2 regions of the Paenibacillus favisporus genome follow, and region 1 is predicted to be linked to the other one. Evidence: riboswitches for the same ligand, from Rfam matches in the RefSeq annotation. Region 1 holds a riboswitch; the other holds the start of a gene.
The links. A riboswitch is a leader RNA that binds a small molecule or an ion and turns the genes downstream of it on or off. The one in region 1 is predicted to bind cobalamin.
Positions count from the first base shown of each region.

Region 2: another riboswitch for cobalamin. It lies ahead of ABID47_RS29870 (ABC transporter substrate-binding protein); the one in region 1 lies ahead of ABID47_RS20270 (ribonucleoside-diphosphate reductase subunit alpha).

Region 1 covers NZ_JBEPLV010000004.1:526,240-533,143, reverse strand. The annotation lists gene ABID47_RS20295 (manganese catalase family protein) at 1-75, opposite strand, end outside; gene ABID47_RS20290 (sporulation protein YjcZ) at 260-370, opposite strand; gene ABID47_RS20285 (YjcZ family sporulation protein) at 632-748, opposite strand; tRNA gene ABID47_RS20280 (tRNA-Thr) at 916-987, opposite strand; gene ABID47_RS20275 (MTH1187 family thiamine-binding protein) at 1,069-1,371, opposite strand; cobalamin riboswitch at 1,660-1,882, shown strand; gene ABID47_RS20270 (ribonucleoside-diphosphate reductase subunit alpha) at 2,117-4,450, shown strand; gene ABID47_RS20265 (ribonucleotide-diphosphate reductase subunit beta) at 4,934-5,965, shown strand; gene ABID47_RS20260 (M50 family metallopeptidase) at 6,107-6,805, shown strand.
Region 2 covers NZ_JBEPLV010000008.1:253,790-260,693, forward strand. The annotation lists gene ABID47_RS29845 (lipoate--protein ligase) at 1-579, opposite strand, end outside; gene cobD (threonine-phosphate decarboxylase CobD) at 753-1,847, shown strand; gene ABID47_RS29855 (adenosylcobinamide amidohydrolase) at 2,035-2,757, shown strand; gene cbiB (adenosylcobinamide-phosphate synthase CbiB) at 2,754-3,725, shown strand; gene ABID47_RS29865 (histidine phosphatase family protein) at 3,713-4,654, shown strand; cobalamin riboswitch at 4,939-5,156, shown strand; gene ABID47_RS29870 (ABC transporter substrate-binding protein) at 5,509-6,522, shown strand; gene ABID47_RS29875 (FecCD family ABC transporter permease) at 6,522-6,904, shown strand, end outside.

The DNA.
Region 1 (6,904 bases):
CATCACCTTGGCAGCGCTGGGATCGGGCTTGTCCGGTACGATCAGGTTAATCAGGTCTTCTTTATAAAAATACATGGGGTGGAACCTCCTAATTCTCTGCAAATCGCATCCTACCCATTGTGGCTTCGGGGACAGGAAATTATGCGTGGGATACGTTCTATATGAAAAAATGCGCAGGATCCATAACGGATCACTGCGCTTCGCTTGTGTTGGTCTCATGCCTCCGGATCGACCAGGCGGGCTAAGGACCGTTCAGCAATTAATATCCCCAAGTTTTCGCGATGATGACAAGCAGAATAAAGAGGACGAGAATGATGCCGACGCTCGTCGACCAGCCGCCACCATAACCAACTCCACCAACTTCGCTCATGTGATATTCCCCTTTCTTCATAGGATCAGTTTTATTCTATGAAAGAAACCTTTGAGCGTTGTGGACAGAGTCAGCGGTTTAAAAGACTATTTTTTCTCGGTCTCGAGAGAGCCCACGGCGGGCTGACGGGATTAGCACAACACGTGCTACCCTAGTAACCAACCTGTACGGACCTAGATAGTAAGGAACTACTTTATTTATAAATAAAAAAGCCCCTGCCAGCACTTAGCCAGCAGGAACTTCCTCATTCCTGACTTTTTATTACCAACAGAATGCCTTAACGATAATTACCAAAAGAATAAAGAGCACCAGGATAGCACCTACATTGCTGTGCAAACCGTAACCGTATCCTACGCCACCAACAACACCGTCGCTCATACATGTACCTCCTTTGTCAGAAGTTAATATTACAATATGTGTATTCCACTATTTGGTATGGGTAAACGCACTTAAAGGTAGAAAAATGGTAGAAGATCGCCCAACTCAACAAAAAAGACGCGGTCTCCGAAATCCGGAAACCCGCGTCCTGTAAGGCTTATGAAAGATGCTGGTGAAGGGAATTGAACCCCCGACCTACGCATTACGAGTGCGTTGCTCTACCCCTGAGCTACACCAGCGTGGAAAATGAAATTTTCCGTCAAACAAAAACTATTATACAACTTCTTCTCCAAAATGCAATACTTCATTGCGATTGGAATTTATTTCAATTTGTCGCGGACCGATTGCAGCTTCTGGGCGCTGGATGAGGCTTTGTCCCGTCTGTCGTCGATTTTGACCGAAGTGGATACGCGCTGCGCGCCCGCCAGGAACGGTGCTTCGTGAAGGGCTGCAATCGCCTGCCATACATCCGGAAGAGCCCCCTCGATGATCGTGCTCATCGACGTCAGCTCGTAGCTGATCCCCTTCTGCTCCGCCAGCACCTGCTGCATTTGTGCCACATAGGAGCTCAGGCTGGTCGTTGCCGTTCCGATCGGAATGATCGTTACCTCTGCAATTGCCATGGTCGTGCGCCTCCTTTATCCTTTTGCAAGCGGATCGAACTTTATTCCTAATTTTATTGTACCCGACCGCCTGCGGAATCGCAAAAGGATAGCCCGCAAAATTTTTTATTCGCGTTTTTCCTGCAAATTCCGCCCGATTTCTACCTTTTCAGCCCCCTCTAGAGGTTAATCTCCAATGGTTCACAGTAGCGCCCCGGGGGTCCATCTGGTATAATTCTCATTGCTCGTCTTTTAAGAGGAACTAGGTTTACAAACACAAGATATTGGGTTAAATTAGTATGAAAGCAACCAAATATAGTGGAAACAGGTGAACACGGCTGAATTTGCCAGGCGTTCATAATAGGGAAGCACGGTGTGAATCCGTCACGGTCCCGCCACTGTAACCGGAAGGCCGAGAGCTCCGAGCTTTCGGCACGATATCGGCTAAGGCCACTGTCTGTCATGCGGACGGGAAGGCGCCGAATATCGCATTTTCGGGAGTCAGGAGACCTGCCTGTTTTGTCTCACGAAAGGCCTACGAGGAATAGGTGCGTGATGCCAGTCGATATCTATACATAGGATGATAGATATTTTTTCCCATGCTCGTAAATAGGGCATACGGGATCTAGCGGCATTTTCGTACCTGTGCTTCAGGTTCTTCGGAAATGCCTTTTGTATGGGCAAGCACAGCAAGAGCTCCCTCTTAACAGCATCGTCCTACTTTCCGTTATACCAAATATACAAACTTTGAAAGGAGATCTGCACCATGCCGCAGCTCGTTACCAAACCGAACAACCGTCAGCTGGCTTTTGATGAAATCCGTCTCTCCGTTTATGCCGACCGAATCCTGGAGGGGCTGGAGACCCTGGACAAGGAGCGCCTCCTCCGGGGCGTGCAGAGCAAACTGCGCCGCGAGGAAGTCACCGGCGACGAAATCAGCAGCGCGTTCACGATGTCGGCGCTTGAGCTGGTCACCAAGGAGGAGCCGAACTGGAAGTTCGCCGCAGCGCGCTCGCTGCTGACCTCCCTGTACAAGAAGGCCGCTTACAACCGCCGCTACAAAGCCTATCCTGACGAGCCATATGGTGCGTTCTACCCTCTCATTACCGAGCTGGTGCAAAAAGGAATCTACCGCGAGGAGCTCCTCACCTGCTATACCAAAGAGCAAATTGAAGAATTGGGCCGCTGCATCGATTACAAATGCGACCTGCTGTTCGACTATATCGGGCTGCTGACCCTGTCCGACCGCTACCTGGCGCATGATTTCGACGGACGCGTCATGGAGCTCCCGCAGGAGCGCTACATGGTCATCGCCATGTACCTGATGCACACCGAGCCAGAGGACAAGCGCCTTGAGCTCGTGAAGGAAGCGTATTGGGCCATGAGCAACCTGTACATGACCGCCGCCACGCCAACGATGTCCAACGCCGGCAAGAAGGTCGCCGGTCAGCTGTCCAGCTGCTTTATCGACACGGTGGACGACTCGTTGGAAGGGATTTTCGACTCCAATACCGACGTGGCCCGTCTCAGCAAAATGGGCGGCGGCATCGGCGTTTACCTCGGCAAAGTCCGGGCGCGCGGCTCCGACATCCGCGGTCACAAGAACACCAGCTCCGGCGTCATCCCTTGGATCCGCCAGCTGAACAACACGGCGGTCAGCGTTGACCAGCTCGGTACCCGTAAAGGTGCGGTTGCCGTCTACCTGGACGTCTTCCACAAAGACATCCTGGCCTTCCTGGACCTGAAGCTGAACAACGGTGACGAGCGCATGAGAGCGCATGACGTGTTCCATGGCGTGTGCCTGCCTGACCTGTTCATGGAGGCGGTCGAAGCTCGCAGCGAGTGGAGCCTGTTCTGCCCGCATGAAGTGAAGAAGATCATGGGCTGGAAGGATGCCAACGGCCGTCCGGCGGGTCTTGAGGATTATTATGACGAAACGGTCGGTCAAGGATCGTTCCGCGAGAAGTACGCCGAAGCGGTTGCCCACCCGCTGCTTCCAAGAATTACGGTGCCTGCGATCGACATCATGAAGCGCATCATGAAATCGCAGCTGGAAACCGGCACGCCGTACATGTTCTACCGGGATACCGTCAACCGCGCGAACCCGAACCGTGCACACGGCATGATCTACTCGTCCAACCTGTGCACCGAAATTATGCAGAACCAGTCCGCCACCGTGGTGGAAAAAGAAGAACTCGTGACCAAAGACGGCCAAACCCGGATCGTCATTTCCAAGGTTCCCGGCGACTTCGTCGTCTGCAACCTGAACTCGATTCACCTGGCCCGTGCCGTTCCGGACAATGTGCTGGACCGTCTGGTGCCGATCCAGGTACGCATGCTGGATAACGTCATCGACATCAACAACATTGAAGTCCTGCAAGCCCAATATACGAACAGCCAATACCGCGCGGTTGGACTCGGCACCTTCGGCCTGCATCACCTGCTCGCCCTCGAAGGCATCCGCTGGGAGTCCGACGAAGCGGTTGAATATAACGACAATTTGTACGAAAAAATCAACTACCTGCTCGTCAAATCCAGCATGGAGCTGGCCAAAGAAAAAGGCCACTATCCGAAGTTCAAAGGCTCCGACTGGGAGAACGGCGCTTACTTCACCAGCCGCGGTTATGTCGACGGCGAGCATGAAGGCAAGTTCGTTACCACCGAGGAGTGGAAAGAGCTCCAGCAGGAAGTGCAGCAGAACGGCGTCCGCAACGCCTGGCTGTTCGCTATCGCGCCAAACGGCTCGACTTCGATCATTGCCGGCTCCACCGCCAGCATCGATCCGCTGTACGACCTTCTGTCTTACGAGGAAAAAACGACCTACAAGATCGCCAACCCGGCTCCGGACCTGTCCGAGAAGACGATCTGGTATTACAAAACGGCATTCCTGATTGACCAGCATTGGTCCATCAAGATGGCCGCGGCGCGTCAGCGCCATATCGACCAGGCTCAAAGCTTCAATCTGTACGTTCGTCCGGATATCCGCGCGACGGAATTCCTGGAGCTTCACCTTCACGCCTGGAAAGCCGGCATCAAAACGACGTACTACGTCCGCAGCCGTGCGCTGACGATTGAAGAGTGCGAGTCGTGTGCATCGTAAAAGATATTAAAGCCTAAAACCTTTTTCGATCCCTCCCAAACCCTCCCTTCCAAGGGAGGGCCCCGAGGGCGCTGCCCTCTGGACACCCGGAATGTTGGTGGATGTCCGGCGGGTGGCGGATTTTTTTGATGTGAATATGTGCTGAGAGTCGCTTTCGTCCCCCTCCTGCTTTGCAGGTTATGGGGGACACGCTTTTACGTTTGAGCGGTGCGAGTGGTGGTCTCCTCGATTCTCGGAGACCCCTTGCGTCGCGCGGCTTTGCTCCCTGTTTTGCTTCGCAAAATGCAGGAGCTCGCCACGCGTCCGATTAAACGGATAAGTACAACTGGAATGGAAAGATACTGCATGAACCATTTGAGGCAGACTATCCGAAACCTTAAGTTAAAGATCACTGGTGCAGATCAACTGATATGGATTACAGCATTCTGCGGTGGATGTTGATATATAAGCAAGTAAAAACAGAACTACGAGGAGGAATCGAGTATGCAAATGCAAAAGATTTTTAACACCGAAGCGCCGAACCGCTCGACCCGCATCATCGAAGGAGAATGCTCGGGCATCCTGAACTGGAACGATATCCGCATGCCCCATATGTACAAATTGTATAAGGTTCTGCTGCTGAACCACTGGATCGCCGACGAAATTCCGATGGCCAAAGACGCGCAGCAGTTCGTCAACCTCGATCCGGAAGAGCAGCGCACCTTCAAGATCAACATTTCTTTGCTAGCCGTGCTGGACTCGATGCAGACGATGTTCATCGGCGACGTAAAGCGTTATTTTACCGATTCCTCGCTGGAGGCCATCTCGGCTATCATCGGGCAGCAGGAAGTCGTGCACAATCAATCCTACTCCTACGTGCTGTCCTCGATCGTATCAGAGCAGGAGCAGAAAGAGATTTTCGAATACTGGAAGCATGATCCGGTGCTGCTCGACCGCAACCGTTTCATCTCGGAAATCTACCAGGAGTTCCGCGACGAGCAAAATCCGCAAACGTTCTTTAGAGCACTTGTGGCCGACCTGATCCTGGAAGGCATTTTCTTCTACAGCACGTTCGCCTTCTTCTACAACCTGGCCCGTGACCAGAAGATGATGGCGACTAGCCAAATGATCTCCTACATCCAGCGCGACGAGAACCAGCACTGCTATTTCTTCGGCGAAGTGTTCAAGCAGCTACTCAAGGATTTCCCTGAGCTGAACACGAAGGAGAACATGGACTACGTCTACCGCACGATCGACCGCGCGGTTGAGCTGGAAACGAACTGGGCTCACTACACGCTCAGCGAGGTCAAAGGCATCGATTTGAATGAGCTGTCCGACTACATCAAGTACATCGCCAACAAACGCCTGAAAATGATGGGGATGGAAAAAGGTTACGAAGGCGTGGACTCCAACTGCATGCCATGGATTCGTCCTTTCTCCGACGAGGCGCTGAACGCCACCAAAACGGACTTCTTTGAAGCCAAGTCCCGCAACTACGGCAAAGTCGGCGACGACAACGGATTCGACGATCTGTAAGCCGCTCGCCTGCAATATACTCGTTTCGCAACAACCGGGAAGTGCAGCTCCGCTGCGCTTCCCTTTTTCATTGGATCGTGTATGATGGAACAAAAGATTAGATCCGCATGTTACCGTTTGGAAAGGAGCTGCCCGTTGCCCGTGAATAAATCCTTGAAGGCTGTATTGTTTCTTGTCGCATCCGCGATTCTGACCCGGCTGATCCCGTTCTCCTCCTGGTTCCGCACCCTGGATACGATGATTCATGAGTTCGGCCATGCGGTCGTCACCCTGCTGCTCTCCGGAAGGGTCCTGCGCATCGAGCTCAATGCCGATCACAGCGGGACCACCTACTCCTATTTATCCTCCGGTTGGAGCTCCGTGCTCGTCTCGCTGTCGGGGTATACGATCGCTTCCATCTTCGCTGTGCTTCTATTCTACGGGTACGCGAAACGCAAGCAGGCCGCAGGGCTGATCCTGATCACGCTGCTGGCTGCCGTCAACCTGCTCTTTTTTGTCCGGAACAGCTACGGCGTTTGGTGGCTCGTCATCTTTATGGCGCTGAACATCGTGTTTTATTTGCTGGGCAGCACCGTGCGCAACTTCTATTACCTTCTGCTCGCCTTCCTTTGCCTGGAAGAATCGGTTGTCGGGCCGCTTACCCTGGCCATCACTTCCTTGACCAATCCGCGGCAGGCCGGTGACGCGGCCAACCTGGCTCACATGACGGTGCTCCCTGCCATCGCCTGGTCGGTGCTGTTTCTGCTGTTTGCGCTTTGGTGCACCACCCAAAGCCTGACCTTGTTTTGGCGGAAGCCCGCGCGAAAGCCTGCTGCAAACACCAGCATGCGGACCGGATAAAACGTACGTCGTTTCGAATTTTTTCAACCCAAAAAAGGCTTGTCCCACACGTATGTGGGCGCAAGCCTTTTCTGCTCTTATCGAGTGTTCGTATGAACG
Region 2 (6,904 bases), on a different contig from region 1:
CATCTTTTGGTTCATCAGCTCACTGATGTTAGCAACGCGGCTGCGTACGGACTTGGTGCTCTTCGACTTGAATTTCTCCGGATTGGCATTCAGGGAAGCCTGAACATCGTCCAGATTCAGGTTGAACATGAGCGTGCCGTGACTGAACATCCGGCCCCGGGTCGAGAATTGGGCGTTACCGGAAATCTTTTGCTCGCCGACCTGCAGGTCATTGCGTCCGCTCAGCTCCGCGTTAACACCCATATGGTGCAGCGCGTCGATGACCGGCTGGGTAAACTTCAGGAAATTGTGGAACGATTCCCCGTCATCCTTGGTAATGAAGCTGAAGTTGAGGTTGCCGAGGTCGTGGTACACCGCACCGCCGCCGGAGAGCCGGCGAACAACCTTGATATTGTTGTCTTTCACGTATTCCTGGTTGATCTCCTCGATCGTGTTCTGATGTTTACCGATGATGATCGAAGGACGGTTAATGTAAAACAGCAGGTAGCTGTCGTCCATGGGCAGATGTTTGAGGGCGAATTCTTCAATCGCCAGATTGACGGCAGGGTCGGTAATTCCCTGGTTATCGATAAACAGCATATTTGATTCCTCCGTTAAAAGGCCTTAATTAATTCAGTTCCTTGTCTATTGTAAACCAATTGCGGACAAGAAACAAAAGCGAAAACCGAATTGACGCGCAGCGAAATTTGGCGTAATAATGGGGTCATTCGCAAGCGATTCAAGACAGAGAACTGCTGGGGGGGAAAATACATATGCTGGAACGATACGGACATGGCGGGGATCTGGAGAGTGCGTCGGAACTGTACGGCGGCGATCCGGCGTCCTTTCTGGATTTCAGTGCTAACATCAATCCGCTGGGTCCGCCGGAAGGCGTCATGGCGAAGCTGGGACAGGCGCTGCCTTCCATCCTTCGTTATCCGGATCCGGGACACCGCCGTTTGAAAGCGCTGCTGTCCCGCAAACTGGGCGTGACGCCGGAACATTTAAGCATCGGCAACGGGGCGGCGGAATCGATGGCGCTCCTGCTGCTCGGGCTGGCGCCGTCGAGGGTCGGGATCGTGCAGCCCTGCTTTTCGGAGTACCGGCAGCTGTCGGAGCAGTTCGGCGCCGAGGTGCATGCCGTCTTCGGCAGCCGGGAGCGCGACTGGAGAGCTGAGGTTTCGGACATTGCCGGAATGATGAGGAAGGTAGACCTGCTCTTTCTGGGGCAGCCGAACAATCCGAACGGTGTGCAGTATCCGCTCGAAGAGATTCGGGAATTGGCGGCTGAGGCGGAGCGGACCCGGACCTATTTTGTCGTCGATGAGGCGTTCATCGACTTCATCCCGGAAGGGCGGCGGATGACGCTGCTGCCGGAGCTGGAGCGGTTTCCGCGGACGATCCTGGTCCGTTCGATGACGAAGTTCTATGCCATTCCGGGGCTGCGGCTGGGCTATGCGGCCGCGCATCCGGACGTGATCCGGGCGATGACGGGCAAGCAGGTGACGTGGAGCGTCAACGGCTTGGCCCTGCTCGCCGGGGAATTGTGCCTCGAGGGCGGCGAGGCGCATGAGCGCGAGACGCTGGAGCTGATCGCCGCAGAGCGCGCCCGGCTGAGGGCTGGTCTGCGGGATCTGGGCTGCCGCGTGAGCGGCGGCGAAGCCAACTTCCTGCTCGCGGAGCTGCCGGCACCGTGGAGTGCCGGGGAGCTGCAGCGCGAGCTAGGGCTTCGCGGCGTCCTGATCCGCAGCTGCGCCATGTACCCGGGCTTGGGGCCGGGACATGTCCGGTTTGCGGTGAAGGGAGCGGACGCCAACGCGCGGCTGCTGGCGGTGCTGGGCGACGTGCTCGCCAGCAGGGCGGAATGACCTGCACGTTGGGAGCCATTTTGATGTAAGGAGCAGATCTGCACAAAAGGACAAGCTGTGCAGGCCCAAGACGCAGGGCTGTACAGCTGCTACGCTGGAGAAGCGCTGGCGCGGGGTGTGCACATCCTTTGCGGACCAGGTTTTGGAGTCCGCATAAACACAAGATCGATATGGGGGATAAGAAGCGATGACGACACCATTTATGGACGGATTGCAGGATACGTACCGTTCCACCGTGTGGCCGGGGCTCGTGCTGACGCAGAAAGAGCGGCATTTGCTGCTTGAGGCGCCGGAGCTGCTGGACAGCCTCGGAAGCTCCATTCACGGAGGCGGCATGGGCAGGCTGCAGCGGGTGACGAATATGTATGTGGACCGGACGTATGACTGCAGCGACCCGGTGAGCGATACGGAGGAATGGCTCACGGCGTGGGGATACCCGCTGGAGACGACAGCGGGGCTGCTGACGGCAGTCCAGCTCCGCCATGCGGCGGTGCACGAGGAGAAGAACGAGCAGGCCGCGGTGTTCTGCTGCACGACGGCGGGCATATCCAATGCGGCCCGCGCGGGCTCGAAGCGGCGGACGTTCGCGGCCTATACGCCGGGAACGATCAACATCATGCTGGCCATCGACGGCCAGTTGACGAAGGCGGCCATGCTGAACGCCGTCATGACGGCGGTGGAGGCCAAGGCCGCGGCGCTGGCCGACTTGGACGTGCGCGACCCGGACAATGGGCTGATCGCCACGGGGACGACGACGGACGCCGTCGTCCTCGGCGTAAGCCAAAGCGCCGCTTACGCCGGGCTGCACCGCTATGCGGGCACCGCGACCGATCTCGGCGCGATGATTGGCCGCGCGGTGTACAGCACGGTGAAGGAAGGCCTGCTGGCGGCCTGGAGCGAGCGGAAATGACCGCAATATGGATCCTTGCCGCAGCTTTTATCATCGATTGGATCATCGGGGATCCGAGGTGGATTCCCCATCCGGTCATCGGCATGGGCAAGGCGATCAAAAAGGTGGAGAACGCTATTCGGGCGAGGGTCACCCGTCCGGCAGGACTCAAGAGAGCGGGAATTCTTCTCCCGGTCATCATGGCGGGCGGCTCCCTGCTGCTGACATGGCTTGTCCTCTGGGGGCTGCATCAGGTGCATCCGTGGCTGGCCTGGGCGGTGGAGGCACTGCTCATCGCCACAACGATTGCCGTCAAGGGGCTGAAGGATGCCGGCAAGGAAGTGCTTGGCCATTTGCGGCGCGGCGATCTACCCGAGGCGCGCAAGTCGCTCGGCATGATCGTCGGCCGGGACACGGCCCATCTGGACGAGCCGGAGATCGTCCGCGGCACGGTCGAAACGGTGGCGGAAAATATCGTCGACGCCGTCGTCTCGCCGCTGTTCTACGCCATCATCGGCGGCGCACCGCTGGCGATGGCCTACCGGGCGGTGAACACGCTCGATTCCATGGTCGGCTACAAGAACGACAAATATTTGCATCTTGGCTGGGCGTCGGCGAGGCTGGATGACATCGCCAACTTCATTCCTGCCCGGATCACTGCGGGCATCTTGGTGCTGTCCGCCTGGCTGCTGCGTCTGGACGCCGTCAGAGCCTGGCGCACCGTGCGCCGGGACGCGCGCCGCCATCCGAGCCCAAACAGCGGCTTCCCCGAATCCGCGGTGGCGGGCGCGCTCGGCATCCGGCTCGGCGGCGAGAACGTGTACCACGGCGTCGTCTCGTTCCGGGCTTACATGGGTGAGGTGCTGCGCCCTATGGAGGCGCGCGACATCGCGATGACGATCCGGCTGCTTATCACGGTATCGATCATCTTTATTCTGCTGGGCATTGCCGTGCTGTGGGCGACAGGGGGCAGCTTATGGACCTCCTAGTGAAACAGGTCGATCTGCTGCTGGTCCGGCACGGCACGACGCGGTGGAACCGGGAGAAGCGTTACCTCGGGCATACGGATATCCCGCTGGATCCGGGCGGCAGGAACGAGCTTGCGCCGCTGGCCCGGGAGCTGGCCGGGAAGGCGTTCCACGGCGTATATTGCAGCGACCTGGCCCGATGCCGGGAGACACTGGCGATCATCAGTCCGGCGCACGCAGATACAGCGATGTATGACCCGCGGCTGCGGGAAATGGACTTTGGCGCCTGGGAAAGGCATACCTATGAGCAGCTGCAGCATGAGCCCCTATACCGGCAGTGGATCGATTCGCCGCAGCAGGTGACGCCGCCGGGCGGGGAGTCATGGGCGGATTTTGCCGGGAGGGTCGACGGGTTTATCGGCAGCTTGTTGAAGGACGTGGAAGGGACATGCAGCAGACCGGCAGAGGCCCAGAACGACGGAGGGTCGGCGCATTCTGAATCGAAGGGGATCGGGAATGGCGGGTCGGCACTTTCCGGATCGCAAAGGAACGAGATTGGTGAGGCGGCATTGCCCGGTTCGCAAGGGAACGAGAATGGCGGGGTGGAACTTTCCGGATCGAAAGGAAACGAGATAGTTAAGGTGGCACTGCCCGGATCGAAAGGAACCGAAATTGGCGAGGCGGCACTTTCCGGATCGCAAGGGAGCGATGACAACAAGGCGGTCCTTTCCCGGTCGGAAGGACCGGAAGGCACCGGCCCCGAATCTCAGGTTCCGCCGGAGATGCTGATCGTCGCCCATGGCGGCGTTCTGCGGCAGCTTGCGGTCCGCCTCGTTCCGGGGCTGTCCTTCTGGGACGTGCATGCTCAGCCCGGGAGTTTGCTGCGGATCCGGCTGAGCTTCACTGAAGAAACCGGCGATTGGAACGGCAAGCTGGTGAATGAAGCTTGAGAGAGGATGCAAACAAGGTAATGGTCGGCATTGACTGGTCCGAGCTTTTCTTCACTCCGGCAATGGGAAGCGGCGAAAGGGCTCAGGCGGCCGGTATACAAGGACTTGCTCCCCGAATCGTCCGTTCTCCCGAGTTTGGACATGCCCCCCGTGCCCGCGACCGGACATGCCAACGGGCACGTGACGGGACATGTATCCTGGCAAGTACCGGACACAAAAATTCCATTGTCACCCGCAGGCTTTTCCCCTATAATCAGGACAAAAGAAGCATGGCCAGGATAATTGAATAGGAGTGCTTGTGAGGTCCCGGAAGCTGTCTGCCGTATAAGGCGAGCGTTGATCCGGGTGAAAAGGGAAGCCGGTGCAACTCCGGCACGGTCCCGCCACTGTAAACAGGTATGTCCCCAGGAAGCCACTGTTCCGCCGCTACACGGGATGGGAAGGCGGGGACGATTTTACCCAGCCTGTAAGTCAGGAGACCTGCCTCATAAGAGGAAATGACGGTCCTTCGAGGAAAGGATTACGTTTCACGTGCCCTTCATAACGCATGTTCGCCGCGGCTCAAGCAAGCATTGGCTTGAACTCTTGGCCTCGCACCATGCCACAAGGCACACCGGTCCATCGCGGCGATGCCGCGGGATGTTCCGTGCAGACGTAATCCCTGATTCTTGATCGAACAAGAGTCAGGGTTTTTTAGTTGACAAAGAATGGAGCGGCAGACGCCATACACCTGCTCATGGTGAGCAGCGGCGCTACCACTCTAGCATTTCCGTCAGGTTTATTCCGTTTTCGTATACCGGTCAGGCCTCTTTTGTGAAAATTATTCGATAGACAAAGAGGGAGAGAACGAAATCATGAACGTAACGTTGAAACGCTGGTCCACAGGCCTTGCGGCGCTGCTGCTTGCCTTATCGCTGAGTGCCTGCGGCGCCAAGAATGAAGACAGCTCCGCCTCGCAGCAGCCTGCTGCACAAACGGAGCAAAACACGGATAACAGTGCGTCGCAGACAAAGACAGACGAACTGAAAACAACCTATCCGCTGACCATTCAGGATGCGACCGGAGAGTCCTTTACTTTCAAGGAAGCGCCGAAGCATATCATCTCGGTATCTCCAGCGGAAACGGAGGCGCTCTTCGCGATCGGGCTGGACAGCGAGATCGTCGGGGTGTCCGATTATGACGATTATCCGGAAGCGGCCAAGTCCAAGGCGAAAATGGGCGGCATCACTAAACCGAACGAGGAAGCGATCATTGCGGCCCAGCCGGACATCGTGTTCACGGGCATTTCGATGAGTGAGGAAGCGGTGAAGAAGCTGCGCGACCTCGGCATTCAAATTTTCAAGACCGATCCGAAAACGGTCGATGACGTCATCAAAAATATCGAAACTTACGGTCTCATCACCGATCATCAGGCGGAAGCCAAAGCGGTGGTCGACAAGATGAAGCAGGAGGAAAATGAGGTTACTGAAGCGGTAAAATCGCTGACGCCGGAGCAGAAGAAAAAGGTATACATCGAATTTTCCCCGGGCTGGACGGTCGGCAAGGGTGAGTTCATGGATGAGCTGATCACCCTGGCCGGCGGCGTGAACGTGGCGGCGGACACCGAGGGCTGGAGCGAAATCAGCGAAGAGAAAATCATCAAGGACAACCCGGACGTAATTTTGTATGCCAACAGTGTCATCGACGAGAAGACGAAGAAAAGCCTTGGCGACATCATTAAAGGCCGCAGCGGCTGGGACCAGATTACAGCTGTGAAGAACGATGCGGTCATCGGTCTTGACGACAATCTGCTGAGCCGTCCGGGCCCGCGTGTCACGCAGGGCTTGAAGGAAGTGGCGAAAGCCGTTTATCCGGACCTGTTTAAATAATGAGCAAAAAGCTGGCAGGCTATGGAGGAATCGGCATCGTCCTGCTCGTCCTGACCCTGCTGATCTGTCTGGGGATCGGCTCGGTCGCGCTGCCGGTCCAGGACATCGCCCTCATTCTGCTGCACCGGATTCCATGGATTGGGAGCCATATCGACCCGACGTGGAACGCATCGTTTGAGCAGATTATCGTGAAGGTGCGGCTGCCGCGGATTCTGTTGGGCATGCTGGTCGGCGCGGCACTGGCCGTGGCCGGCTCGGGGTTTCAGGGCGTGCTGCGAAATCCGCTAGCCGATCCGTTTACGCTCGGGGTTTCCTCGGGGTCGGCGGTAGGCGCGTCGTTCCTGATCTTTTTCGGGCTGCAGTATTCGTTTTTCGGCGGCTG